One region of the Streptomyces sp. NPDC033177 genome, then DNA from elsewhere that is predicted to be linked to it. Evidence: riboswitches for the same ligand, from Rfam matches in the RefSeq annotation. Region 1 holds a riboswitch; each other region holds the start of a gene.
The links. Region 1 has a riboswitch for cobalamin ahead of ACZ5U5_RS28210 (cobalamin biosynthesis protein). Riboswitches for the same ligand answer to the same signal wherever they lie in the genome.

Region 1 (4,556 bases):
CGTCCGTCGCAGGGGTTGGCCCGCTCGCCCCGTACGACATCCACGAACGCCGCGAGCTCCGCCTCGTACGCGGGGGTGAAGCGTTCGAGGAAACCGGGCCACGGCTTCTCGGGGGGCGGCGGGCCCGAGGGTTCCACGGACGACAGGGGAGTGCGGTCGTCGAAGCCGACCGCGATCTGGCCCTCCTCCCCGGCCAGTTCCATCCGTACGTCATAGCCCGCGCCGTTGCACCGCGTGGCCGTAGCCGTCGCGAGTGTGCCGTCGTTCAGGGTGAGGACCGCCGCCGCCGTGTCGACGTCGCCCGCGTCGCGGAACATCGAGGGACCGGCGTCCGACCCGGTCGCGTACACCTCCGTCACCTCGCGGCCCGTGACCCACCGCAGCATGTCGAAGTCATGGACCAGGCAGTCGCGGTAGAGCCCGCCGGAGAGCGGGAGATACGCGGCCGGCGGCGGCGCCGGATCGGAGGTCATCGCCCGGACCGTGTGCAGCCGCCCGAGCCGCCCCGACCGCACGGCCTCACGCGCCGCCGCGTACCCCGCGTCGAACCGCCGCTGGAAGCCCAGTTGCAGCACCGTGCCCGCGGCCTCGACCTCCCGGAGCGCGGCGAGCGTGCCGGGCAGATCGAGGGCGATGGGCTTCTCGCAGAAGACCGGAAGGCCCGCACGCGCCGCCTTGCCGATCAGCTCGGCGTGCGCGGAGGTCGCCGCGGTGATCACCACGGCGTCCACGGCGCCCGTCCGGCTGCTGCCCGTGAAGACGTCGTCCACCGAAGGCACGGAGGCCGCGCCGATCCGTGCGGCGAGCCCGGCAGCGCGCCCGACGTCGGCATCGGCGACGACCAGTGCGTCCACCTCCGGATGCCGCTGCAGAGCGGCAGAGTGAAATGTCCCGATACGGCCCGTTCCGATCAATCCGATGCGCATGGACCAACCCTCGCGACGCCCCGCGATCCTGTCAATCCTTTGTCCGGACAACAGAACTTCAGAACTTCCCGTCATCATTCCCTGCGACTACGCTCGCCACGTGCCCAAATCTGCCGACAAACCAGCCGTGGACCCGACCGTCTCGCTTCAGCTCGGCGTCGACCGCAGCAGCCCGGTCCCGCTGTACTTCCAGCTCTCCCAGCAGCTGGAGGGGGCGATCGAGCGCGGCGCCCTGACCCCGGGCACCCTGCTCGGCAACGAGATAGAACTGGCCGGGCGCCTCGGGCTCTCCCGCCCGACCGTCCGTCAGGCCATCCAGTCCCTCGTCGACAAAGGGCTGCTCGTGCGCCGCAGGGGCGTGGGAACCCAGGTGGTGCACAGCCAGGTCAAGCGCCCGCTGGAGCTCAGCAGCCTCTACGACGACCTGGAGGCGGCGGGCCAGCGCCCCGAGACCCGCGTCCTGCGCAACACCGTCGAGCCCGCGTCCGCCGAGGTTGCGGCCAGGCTCGGCATCGCGGAAGGAGACGACGTCCACCTCGTCGAGCGGCTCCGCCTGGCCCACGGCGAGCCCATGGCGTGCCTGCGCAACCACATCCCGTACGGGCTGTTCGCCCTGGACACCGCACACCTGGAGGCGACCGGTCTCTACCGCCTGATGCGGGCCGCGGGCATCACCCTGCACAGCGCGCGCCAGTCCGTGGGGGCCCGCGCCGCCACCGCCGACGAGGGCGAGCGGCTCGGCGAACCCGTGGGGGCCCCGCTGCTCACGATGCAGCGCACGACCTTCGACGACACCGGCCGCGCGGTCGAGTTCGGCTCGCACATCTACCGGGCCTCGCGCTACTCCTTCGAGTTCCAGCTCCTCGTACGCCCATAAGGGCAGACCGGCCGGGCATACGTCGGCGGGGGGGGGGGGGGGAGGGGGGGGGGGGAGGGGGGGGGGGGGGGGGGGAGGGGGGGGGGGGGGGTGGGGGGGTGGGGGGGGGGGGGGGGGGTGGGGGTGGGGGGGGGGGGGGGGGTGGGTGTGGTGGGGGGGTGGTGTGGGGGTGGTTGTTTCCCCCCCCCCCCCCCCCCCCCCCACCCCACCTTCGTATGTGGGCCTCCGCACACTCTCCCGTCGCAGGTCAACGGCGAGTTGACGGGCCTTCGCGGGGCGTGGTGGACTGCCGGAGCCAATACGGCAGCAGGAGAGGAAGCCGGTGCGAATCCGGCGCGGTCCCGCCACTGTCACCGAGGAGCTGACTCCTCGGAAGCCAGGAACTCTCGCCGCCGATCACGTCGAACCAGGGCGCGGACACCCTGAGTGAGGACATATCGCCATGCGCGGCCGCCCGTTGCCGGACCAGTTCCCGAGCGTGAGCTCTCTTCTCGGCACGACGACCGGCTGAAGCCATGCGTGCCGATCGCGACTTCGCGTACGGCGCCGCCGCCGGCCTTCTCGGTGATCTGTTCCTCGGCGATCCCCGCCGCGGGCATCCGGTCGCCGCGTTCGGGCGGGCCGCCGGTGCCGTCGAGCGTGTCCTGTGGCGTGACCACCGCGGGTGGGGCGCCCTGCACGCCGTGGTGTGTGCCGGAGGCGCTGCCGGTGCCGCCGTCCTGGCCTCTTCTCTTGTACGTGACTCACGCGCCGCGTCCGTCGCGCTGACCGCCGCCACCACCTGGGCCGTGCTCGGCGGGACCTCGCTGGGGCGTGAGGCGCGGGCCGTGGGCGGGGCGCTCGCCGCCGGGGACATCGAGGTGGCGCGGGAGCGGCTGCCGCATCTGTGCGGCCGGGATCCGCAGGCCCTCGACGCCGACGGCATCGCGCGTGCCGTGGTCGAGTCCGTCGCCGAGAACACGTCCGACGCCGTGGTGGGGGCCCTCGTGTGGGGTGCCGTCGGCGGGGTGCCCGGCCTGGTCGCCTTCCGCGCCGTCAACACACTCGACGCCATGGTCGGGCACAAGTCCGTGAAGTACCGGCGCTACGGCTGGGCTTCCGCCCGTCTCGACGACGTACTGGGGTGGCCGGGCGCCCGGCTCACCGCCGTGCTCGCGGCTGCCGCCGGGGACTCTCCGCAGGGTGCCGTGCGCGCCTGGCGCCAGGACGCCGCCAAGCATCCGAGCCCCAACGCCGGGCCCGTAGAGGCCGCCTTCGCGGGGGCGTTGGGCGTACGCCTCGGGGGGACGCTCTCGTACGCGGGGCGTGTGGAGCACCGGCCGGTCCTGAACGGCGGCGGGCGGGGCGTGGAAGTCGCGGACATCGAGCGGGCCGTGAAGCTGTCGCGCCGGGTCGGGCTGCTTGCCCTGGGCGTCGCGGCCGCCGTCAGCACGCTACGGAAAGGCAGGGCCTCATGAGTGGTGGACTCCTCGTCGCGGGAACCACGTCCGACGCGGGCAAGAGCGTCGTCACCGCCGGGATCTGCCGGTGGCTGGCCCGCAAGGGGGTCTCCGTCGCGCCCTTCAAGGCGCAGAACATGTCCCTCAACTCCTTCGTCACCCGCGAGGGTGCCGAGATCGGACGCGCCCAGGCCATGCAGGCGCAGGCCGCCCGGGTCGAGCCGACCGCGCTGATGAATCCGGTCCTTCTCAAGCCGGGCAGCGACCGCAGCAGCCAGGTCGTCCTCATGGGCAAGCCGGTGGGCGAGATGAGCGCGCGCGGGTTCTTCGGGGGGTCTGGGGGGTCGTCCCCCGGGAAGGGGCTGCACGGTGGGCGGCAGGAAGCGTTGTTGTCGACCGTCGTGGGATGCCTGGAGGAACTTCGGGGCAGCTATGACGCCGTGATCTGCGAAGGGGCGGGCAGTCCCGCCGAGATCAATCTGCGGCGTACGGACATCGTGAACATGGGGATCGCGCGGGCCGCCCGCTTCCCTGTGGTCGTGGTGGGAGACATCGACCGCGGGGGTGTCTTCGCCTCCTTCTTCGGGACGACGGCGCTGCTGAGCGCGGAGGACCAGGAGCTGGTCGCCGGGTATCTCGTGAACAAGTTCCGGGGCGATGTCTCGCTGCTCGAACCCGGGCTCGACATGCTGCAACAGCTCACCGGGCGGCGCACGTTCGGTGTGCTGCCGTTCCAGCACGGTCTCGGCATCGACGAGGAGGACGGGCTTCGTGTCTCCCTGCGGGGCGCCGTGCGGGAGTCCGTGGTCGCTCCCCCGGTCGGTGAGGACGTGCTGCGGGTCGCCGTCTGCGCCGTACCGCTGATGTCGAACTTCACGGATGTGGACGCGCTGGCCGCCGAACCCGGCGTCGTCGTGCGGTTCGTGGACCGGGCCGAGGAACTCGTCGACGCCGATCTCGTGATCGTGCCGGGGACGCGCGGCACCGTCCGCGCCCTGGAGTGGCTGCGCGAGCGCGGTCTCGCCGAGGCGTTGGCGCGGCGCGCCGCCGAGGGGCGTCCCGTCCTCGGGATCTGCGGTGGCTTCCAGGTGCTCGGCGAGCACATCGAGGACGACGTCGAGTCGCGGGCGGGGGCCGTGGACGGGCTCGGCCTGCTGCCGGTGCGCGTGCGGTTCGAGCGGGAGAAGACCCTCGCGCGGCCGGTCGGCGAGGCGCTCGGCGAACCCGTCGAGGGGTACGAGATCCATCATGGCGTCGCTCAAGTCCTGGGCGGAGAGGCCTTCTTGGACGGCTGCCGCGTCGGCGAGGTGTGGG
Region 2 (4,556 bases), on a different contig from region 1:
CCCTGGGGGTCTGGGCCAACGCCCGTGCTATCTGGACGCGTTGGCGTTCGCCGCCGGAGAGTGTGTGCCAAGACTGGGTTGCCCGGTCGGACAGAGCCGTGCGGGCCAGGGCCTCCCGTACCGCCTCGTCGTCCTGGGCTGTTGGGGCGGACCAGGCCCTGCGGTGCGGGATGCGGCCCAGGCGTACGACCTCCTCCACCGACAGCTCGACCTGCGTCGTGGCGTCCTGGTCCACCACCGCCACCCTGCGTGCCACCGTGCGGCGGCCCACGTCCCGCAGCGGATCGCCGTCCAGCGTGGCCACTCCTGCCGTCGGGGCGAGGACGCCCGCCAGGATGCGCAGGAGGGTGGACTTGCCCGAGCCGTTCGGGCCGAGGAGTCCGACCGTGGCTCCGGGGGGCGGGGCCAGGGTCACTCCGTCGACGATGAGCCGGCCGCCTGCCTCCCGGGTCACTCGGTCAGCCCGCAGGCCTGAGTCGGTGTGCGGGCTCATGTCGTCTTCCTCGTGCGGTAGAGGACCAGGACGAACGCCGGGACGCCGATCAGGGACGTCACCACCCCCACGGGGACCTCCTGGGGGTCGAGGACCGTGCGCGCCAGCGTGTCCACCCACACCAGGAACACCGCGCCCGCGAGCGCCGTGACCGGGAGCAGGCGTGCGTGCCCGGAGCCGACCAGGGCGCGGGCCGCGTGCGGCAGGACCAGGCCCACGAACCCGATGGCTCCCGCGCTGCTGACCAGGGCCGCCGTCAGCAGGGCCGTCACGGAGAGCAGCAGCAGGCGGACCCGGGTCACGTGGACGCCGAGTGCCGCCGCCGCGTCCTGGCCGAACGCGAACGCGTCCAGGGTGCGGGCCTGCGTCAGGCAGACGGCGAGGGCCACGAGGAGCACCGCCGCGCACAGCGAGACGTCCGTCCAGCCCACCCCGCTCAACGAGCCGAGCAGCCAGAACAGGACACTCCGCGTCGTCTCCGCGTCGCCCGACGTCAGGATCACGAACGAGGTGAGCGAGGAGAAGAGCTGCATCGCCGCGACCCCGGAGAGCACCACCCGGTCGGCGCTCCCGCCCAGGCTGTGGCTGAGCAGCAGTACGAGCGCGAAGGAGACGACGGCTCCGACGAAGGCGCCCGCCGACACCGACACCGCTCCCCCGCCGACCCCCAGGACGACGATCGCGACCGCGCCCGTGGAGGCCCCCGAGGAGACGCCGAGCACGAAGGGGTCGGCGAGCGGGTTGCGCAGGAGGGACTGGAGGACGGTTCCGCAGACCGCGAGGCCAGCGCCGCAGACCGCCGCGAGGAGCGTGCGCGGCATGCGCAGGTTCCAGACGATGCCGTCCCGGATGGGCGTCAGCCTCGCCTCCCCCCAGCCGAGGTGCGCCGCGACCGCCGACCACACGTCGGGTACGGAGATGTCCGCGGGGCCGATGGTGACGGCCACCGCGACGGAGAAGGCGAGGGCGGCGAGGCCCGCCGTCCAGAGCAGGGCGGAACGTATGCCGCCCGTGGCGGCCTTCCTCACTTGTCGAGCCTCACTTGTCGAGGCCGAACTCGCGCAATGCGGCGGCGACTTGTTCGATGCCGTCCACCGTGCGGATCGTCGGGTTCATGGCCTGGCCGCTCAGCAGCACGTACCGCTTCTTCTTCACGGCGGTCAGGTTCTTGGTGACCGGGTTGGACTCCAGGAACTCGATCTTCTTCTTCGCGCTCTCGGCCGTCTGCGACTTGCGGGTGAGGTCGCCGATGACCAGGACGTCCGGGTCGCGGTCGGCCACCGTCTCCCAGTTGATCTGGGGCCACTCGTCGCGGGTGTCGTCGAAGACGTTCTGCACGCCGAGTTCGCGGGTGATGATGCCCGGCGCCCCGCAGCAGCCGGCGATGTAGGGCGCGTCGGAGTTGGCGAACCAGTAGAGGAGCGACGTGCCGGACGCCTTGGTGTCCTTGATGGTCTCCGTGGCTTTCGCCACCCGGCCCTTGAGGTCCGCGATCAGGCGTTCGCCGCGCTTCTCGACCCCGAACGCCTTGGCCAGGTCCCGCACTTCGCCGTAGACGGTGTCCATGGTGAGGGTCTTTACGCGGCTGCCGTCGCCGTCGCCGCTGTTGTCCTTGCCCGCGCAGTCGGAGGGCGAGACGTACGCGGGTACGCCGAGTTCGGCGAACTTGGCGCGGTCGGCGACGCCGCCCTTGCTGACCGTCGCCACGAAGGAGGCGGTGACGAAGTCCGGTTCCTTGGCGAGGACCTTCTCGAAGGAGGGGTAGCTGTCGGCGAGCCGGTCGACCTTGGCGTTGTCCTTCTCCAGGCCGTTGAGCACCGGGTCCGTCCAGGTTCCGGTGCCGGCCATGCGGTCCGCGAGGCCGAGGGAGAGCAGGATCTCCGTGGAGCCCTGGTCGAGGGAGACCGCTCGCTGCGGTGGCGCCTTGATCTCCGCCTTCTTGCCGCAGGAGGTGAGGGTCAGCGGGTAGCCGGCGGCCTTGTCGTCCGTGGTGGAGGTGGCCGTGGAGCCGCCTCCGCAGGAGGTCAGGGTGACGGCCAGGGCCGTGGCGAGAAGAACAGACGTACGTACACGACGGGCAATGGAGGACACGAGATCCCTTGAGTCTCACGGCTCATACGCGGAGCCTGGCCTGCTTCGTCACCTCCGCCGCCCGGTGTGCGGACGAAGGTGCCAGCAGGTCTTCGGACTCGGGGATCGGCCGGGCGGGGCGCCTTCCCAGGCGTCCGTGGACGCCCAGTGGCCGTGGCCCCGCCCGTTCCCCCTCACCGCTGCGCGTCAGTTCCGGATTCGCACCGGATTCCCTGGCCCTGGTGTGGGTTGACTGGCGTGCGCAAGCTATCACGCGAGGTCAGGACGGCTGCTGGGGCCTCGGTGCGCCGCGGTAGGTGCCGAAGGACCACTTGTTGCCCTCGGGGTCGGCGATCGCGAACTCCCGGCTGCCGTACGGCTGGTCCTCGATCTCGCGGATGATCTCGACGCCCGCGGCGCTGAGCCGCTGGTAAAGGTCGTCCACGCGGTCTGTGACTACGTACGCGCCGAAGGTGCCGGGCTTCAGGCACCAGTCCTGGGACTTCTCGTCGTACGAGCCGAGCATGATGGCGCCGCCCTCGGGCCAGTCGAGCTCGGCGTGCGCCACGCTGTCGCCGTCCTGGTAGACGGCGGTGCGCAGGAAGCCGACCGTGCCGACCAGGAAGTCGATCAGGGCGGGGGCGTCGTGCGCCTGGAGGGTCGGCCAGACGCTGGGAGCGCGGCCGCCGGATGCGGGAGCAGTAGCGGACTGTGGCTGCTGGTTCTGCTTCTCGGTCGTGTTCATGAGTCCTACTCTTCGCCCCCGCCATAGCTCCCGGCTTGGATATTCCGGCACTCTTCGGCCAGCCAGGCGGTGGGGCTCGCGCCGGTGTACTGCCGGAAGTCCCGCACCAGGTGGGAATGGTCGTAGTAACCGCAGTCTGCGGCGACACGGGCCAGGTCGGGGGCCGCGCCCGCCGCGACGGGGCGTACGACGGCGTTCCGTGCGCGCTGGAAGCGCATCAGGCGCCCTGCCTGCTTGGGGCTCAGGCCCGTCTCGGCGCGGAAGAGGGTGGTGAGGCGGCGTTCGCTGAGCGCGACGTGCCGGGAGAGCCCGCGCAGGGTGCCCACGCCCTGGTGCCGGGCCAGCCAGGCCCACGCCTCGCCGACCTCGGGCCGTACGGAGCCACCGGAGGTGTCCGTGGCCGCGCGTTGCCTCAAGTAGGCGGACAGGGAGGCGAACCGCTCCTCCCAGCTGCCCTGCTCGCACAGCAGCTCCCGCAGCTCGGCGGCGCGGCGCCCCATCACCTCCGCGCCGGGCGTCACCAGCTCACCGGCGAGTTCCGCCGCCGGTACGCCGAACAGGGCGCGGGCGGCCAGCGGGTGCACGGCGAGCTGGATGCCCGCCTCGTGCTCGGGCCGTACGACGTATGCCGGGGACTGGTGGAGGCCGCCGAGGACGATGTCCGTGCGGAGGGCGTCGCGGGTGCCGGCCTGCTCGGGGGTGGCGCCGGTGACGACGGGACCGTCCAGCGAGAAGATCAGCGTCAGGTACGGGGACGGCAGGCCGCGGTGCAGGCCGGGGTGCTCGCCCTCCGTGCGGTAGCCGACGGCGGACACCACCATGCCGTCGAGGCGCGGGGCGGCCCGCACAAACTCCCGGGAGACGGTCTCCATGTCTTCCAGTATGCGATGGGGGCCGCTCCGGAGCAGGCCCGAAAGCGCGCCGGGCGTCCGTCTCCCCTACCCCCGTACGGAGGTCCCATGCCCGTTCCGTCCGGTGATGTCGATCATGGGAATCCGTGGTGTGACCTCATACGATGACCCGCCGCTCCGGACGGGGCGCAGACCGCTCTCAGGGGGCACCGAACCATGGCATCAAAGGCAAAGGGCAAGCTGGCCGTCATCGGCACGGCGGGCGCGCTCACCGCGGCCGTTCTCGCGGGGACGGCGCTCTGGCCGAGCAAGGACGCGACGGCCGCGGACGCCTCCGCGAAGACGGCGAGGACGGCGAAGGCCGCCACGTCCGAGCTGAAGCACTGGCCGAAGCCGG
Region 3 (4,556 bases), on a different contig from region 1:
GAACGGATCGCCCTCGGCGAGCACCGCGACAGTGCGGCCCGCGTCGAGGTGGGTCGCCAGGCGGGCCGCGGCCTTGGTGTAGAAGTTCTCCATGGCGCCCTTGTAGCCGCCGGGGTGGTCGGTGGTCTCGGTGGTGACCGGGTAGACCAGCGGTTCCTCGATGTGGTCGGCGCGCAGGTGTTTCGCCGCTATCGAGCGGGCGATGGACCGGCCGTGCCGGGCACTGTGGTAGGCGATCACATCCGCCTCGGCGATGACCTCGACGGCCCGCAGGGTCATCAGGGACGGGTCACCGGGGCCGAGCCCGACGCCGTACAGCTTGCCGCTCACGGTCACTCTTCCTCGCTTGCGATGGCGTTGAGCGCGGCGGCCGCGATGGCGCTGCCGCCGCGACGGCCGCGTACCACCAAGTGCTCCAGGCCCAAGGGATGGTCGGCCAGCGCGTCCTTCGACTCGGCCGCGCCGACGAAGCCGACCGGGACGCCGATGATGGCGGCGGGCCGGGGCGCCCCCTCCTCGATCATCTCGAGGAGTCGGAAGAGCGCGGTGGGTGCGTTTCCGACGGCGACCACGGAGCCCTCGAGGCGGTCGCGCCACAGTTCCAGGGCGGCCGCGCTGCGCGTGGTGCCCAACGTGGCGGCCAGTTCGGGGACGGACGGGTCGGAGAGCGTGCACAGCACGTCGTTTTCGGCGGGCAGCCGCTTGCGGGTCACGCCGCTGGCCACCATCTGGACGTCGCAGAAGATGGGCGCCCCGGCGCGCAGGGCGGCACGGGCGCGGGAGACGACGTCCGGGGTGTAGGTGACGTCGCGGACGAGGTCGACCATCCCGCAGGCATGGATCATCCGAACGGCGACCTGGGCCACGTCGGCGGGCAGGCCCACCAGATCGGCCTCGGCGCGGATCATGGCAAAGGACTGCCGGTAGATCGCCGGGCCGTCCTTCTCGTACTCGAACACCGTGCTCCTAGTCATGCGTTGTCCTGGCGGGCCACTGCCAGGGCGGCGGCCCGCTGTGAGGGGTTGTCGTGCGTGGTGACGGTCCGCGTGCGGCCGGCACGGTGGACGGAGATCTGGTAGGTGCCGCCGTGCCCGGCGACCACGTCCACGTGGTCCCCGCGTGGGTGTCCGCAGCGGCGCTCGCATCCCGACCAGTACACCGGGAGTCGGCCGCCCGCACCCCCCGTGTCCGTACTCGTCGCGGCGGCGTCAGCCCGGACGTCGGCCTTCGCCTTCGCGCAGCCCGGACGCCCGATGCACGCGCCGACGCCTGCCAAGGCGGAGGCCGGGGAGGTGACGAGCCCGGCCGCGGCGAGGCCGGGCAGGAGCTCGGCGGGGGAGTGGGGCAGGACCACACCACGCCAGGGTGTCAGGCGCAGCTCCCGGGAAGCGGTGCTCGTCAACTTGACCCACTGGGCGGCCGATATGCGGCCGAGCGGGGCCAGGACGGACAGGGTCGTGGCGCCGTCGGGTGCGGTGACGATGCCCGGCTCCGGCTCCGGCTTCGTCGCAAGGGGCCAAGGGGTCTTGTCCGGCCCGGAAACCGGTATGCCGCACGACACCAGACGACGTACGACCGAAGCGGTCAAGTCCCCGATCTCGGCGGGCAGTTCGGCCGCACGCCATGCTTGCCCGCCGCTCGCCTCGAGAAAGACCTCGGCCGCGAGAAGTGCGGAGCGAGGCCCGTCGTCGGCGGCCACGCGCAGCACGCCGCAGCCCTCCATGCGCAGGAGGGCTCCTTCGTCCGGCGTGGCACGCAGCGTGACATCGGCGTCGAGCGCGGCGACGTCACCGCGTCCGTCGTCCAAGGCGAACAGGAACCGCCCCGAAAGCCCGCTCGCCGTGTCACTCGCGCACAGCAGGCCGTCGAGCGCGGTCAACCACGGCCGTACGTCGAAGTGTTCGCGGCCATCGAGACCGGACAGCGGCGACGCCACGATGTTGCGGACCCGATCGTGTCGGGGCGATGGCAGCAGTCCCGCAGCGGCCAGACGCCGCGCCAGCTCTTCGCCGTCGGACGCGTCCAGGCCACGCAACTGGACGTTGCCGCGTGAGGTGAGATGAACATCACCATCCCCGAGTTCGAGAGAGGCACGTCCCAGCGCCGCGGCCTGATCGGTGCGCAGAACGCCCCCGGGCAGGCGTACGCGGGCGAGCGCCCCGTCGTTCGCGGAGTGCAGCCGCAAGGCGCCCGGGCATGCGTCATCGCGGTCCCGAAAAGCGGCTGTGGCCTGGGACGAGGGATGGAGGGGGGCCGAGGGCATGGCGGCGAGCATACCGACCATCACACTGGACGTACTCCCCGCACCGAGACGTCGACCCTTACTATGCTCCTGGTGGATCATCAGGTCTGCCATCGCCACGACGGCGACAGGGAGGAAGCCCGGTGCGAATCCGGCGCGGTCCCGCCACTGTGAGCCCGATCCGTGAGGGTCGGGCGAGCCAGGAACTCCCGCCGTCCGACACCGCCCGGGGCGCGGACACCCCGAGGAAGGCCGCCAGCGCATGCCGCATTCTTCCGGGGGACACCCCACGCATTCCTCCATCCTGCTCCTGTCGACGTCCGACACGGACCTGCTCAGCGCCCGGGCTGCCACCGGCCCGGTGAGCTTCCGCTTCGCCAACCCGTCCCGGCTGACCCTGGACGAGCTGCCCGCACTTTTGGACGGCGTGGACCTGGTCGTCGTACGCCTGCTCGGTGGCATCCGCGCATGGCAGGACGGGCTCGACCTGCTGCTCGCCGACGGGCGTCCTGTGGTGGTCCTCACCGGTGAACAGGCACCGGACGCCCAGCTCATGGCCGCCTCCACGGTCCCCGTCGGGATCGCCGCCGAGGCCCACGCCTACCTGGCCCATGGCGGCCCGGCCAACCTGGAACAGCTGGCCCGCTTCTTGTCCGACACGGTGCTGCTCACCGGCCACGGCTTCGACGCACCCGCACCAGCACCCTCCTGGGGGCCCCTGGAGCGGTCCACCCGCCAGACGCCGGACGACGGCCCCACCGTGGCCGTGCTCTACTACCGCGCCCACCACATGAGCGGCAACACCGCCTTCGTGCACGCCCTGTGCGATGCCGTGGAAGCGGCGGGCGGACGCGCGCTGCCCCTGTTCGTGGCGTCCCTGCGCGCTCCCGAACCGGAACTCATCGAGACGTTGCGGGCCGCGGACGCGATCATCACGACGGTCCTCGCGGCCGGCGGCACGAAGCCCGCCCAGGCCTCCGCCGGCGGCGACGACGAGTCCTGGGACGCAGGCGCCCTGACCTCCCTGGACGTGCCGATCCTGCAGGCCCTGTGCCTCACCGGCTCGCGGGCCGCCTGGGCCGAGAACGACGAGGGTGTCTCCCCGCTGGACGCCGCCAGCCAGATCGCCGTCCCCGAGTTCGACGGCCGTCTCATCACGGTGCCTTTCTCCTTCAAGGAGATCGACGCGGACGGTCTGCCCGCCTACGTCGCCGACCCCGAGCGCGCCACCCGCGTCGCCGGAATCGCCCTGCGCCACGCGCGGCTTCGGCACATCCCGGCCGCCGAGAAGCGGCTCGCCCTGGTGCTGTCCGCGTATCCGACCAAACACTCCCGGATCGGCAACGCGGTCGGCCTGGACACCCCCGCCAGCGCGGTCGCGCTCCTGCGCCGCCTGCGCGAGGAGGGCTTCGACTTCGGCGCGACGGATGTGCCCGGCCTCGCCTCCGGTGACGGCGACGACCTGATCCGTGCGCTCATCGAGGCGGGTGGCCACGACCAGGACTGGCTCACCGAGGAACAACTCGCCAAGAACCCCGTGCGCGTGCCGGCGGCGGACTACCGGCGCTGGTTCGCCACGCTGCCCAAGGAGCTGCGGGCCGCCGTCGAGGAGCACTGGGGCCCGGCGCCCGGCGAGATGTTCGTCGACCGCAGCCGCAACCCCGAGGGTGACATCGTCCTGGCCGCTCTGCGCCACGGCAATCTGCTGATCGTCATTCAGCCGCCGCGCGGCTTCGGCGAGAACCCCATCGCCATCTACCACGACCCGGATCTGCCACCCTCGCACCACTACCTGGCCGCGTACCGCTGGATCGCCGCCGCACAGGAAGACGGCGGCTTCGGCGCCGACGCCATGATCCATCTTGGCAAGCACGGCAATCTGGAGTGGCTGCCCGGCAAGAACGCCGGCCTGTCCGCCGCCTGCGGCCCGGACGCAGCCCTCGGTGACCTGCCATTGATCTACCCCTTCCTCGTCAACGACCCCGGCGAGGGCACGCAGGCCAAACGCCGCGTCCACGCCACCCTCATCGACCACCTCGTCCCGCCGATGGCGCGCGCCGACTCCTACGGCGACATCGCGCGCCTGGAACAGCTCCTCGACGAATACGCCCAGATCGCCTCCATGGACCCGGCGAAACTCCCGGCCATCCGGGCCCAGATCTGGACCCTCATCCAAGCCGCCAAGCTGGATCACGACCTCGGCCTGGCCGACCGCCCCGACGACGACGGGTTCGACGACTTCCTGCTGCACGTCGATGGCTGGCTGTGCGAGGTGAAGGACGCCCAGATCCGCGACGGCCTGCACGTACTCGGT

Region 2: linked by a shared signal. The riboswitch ahead of ACZ5U5_RS07170 (ABC transporter substrate-binding protein) and the one ahead of ACZ5U5_RS28210 (cobalamin biosynthesis protein) in region 1 are both predicted to bind cobalamin.
Region 3: linked by a shared signal. The riboswitch ahead of cobN (cobaltochelatase subunit CobN) and the one ahead of ACZ5U5_RS28210 (cobalamin biosynthesis protein) in region 1 are both predicted to bind cobalamin.

What each region holds. Positions count from the first base shown of each region.
Region 1 covers NZ_JBVIPS010000008.1:413,226-417,781, reverse strand. The annotation lists gene ACZ5U5_RS28220 (Gfo/Idh/MocA family protein) at 1-926, opposite strand, end outside; gene ACZ5U5_RS28215 (GntR family transcriptional regulator) at 1,054-1,803, shown strand; cobalamin riboswitch at 2,069-2,211, shown strand; gene ACZ5U5_RS28210 (cobalamin biosynthesis protein) at 2,319-3,260, shown strand; gene ACZ5U5_RS28205 (cobyric acid synthase) at 3,257-4,556, shown strand, end outside.
Region 2 covers NZ_JBVIPS010000002.1:245,910-250,465, forward strand. The annotation lists gene ACZ5U5_RS07160 (ABC transporter ATP-binding protein) at 1-493, opposite strand, end outside; gene ACZ5U5_RS07165 (FecCD family ABC transporter permease) at 490-1,521, opposite strand; gene ACZ5U5_RS07170 (ABC transporter substrate-binding protein) at 1,532-2,584, opposite strand; cobalamin riboswitch at 2,651-2,836, opposite strand; gene ACZ5U5_RS07175 (VOC family protein) at 2,844-3,308, opposite strand; gene ACZ5U5_RS07180 (AraC family transcriptional regulator) at 3,314-4,180, opposite strand; gene ACZ5U5_RS07185 (HAD family hydrolase) at 4,376-4,556, shown strand, end outside.
Region 3 covers NZ_JBVIPS010000004.1:380,481-385,036, forward strand. The annotation lists gene ACZ5U5_RS16645 (precorrin-2 C(20)-methyltransferase) at 1-330, opposite strand, end outside; gene ACZ5U5_RS16650 (precorrin-8X methylmutase) at 333-959, opposite strand; gene cobG (precorrin-3B synthase) at 971-2,263, opposite strand; cobalamin riboswitch at 2,339-2,467, shown strand; gene cobN (cobaltochelatase subunit CobN) at 2,505-4,556, shown strand, end outside.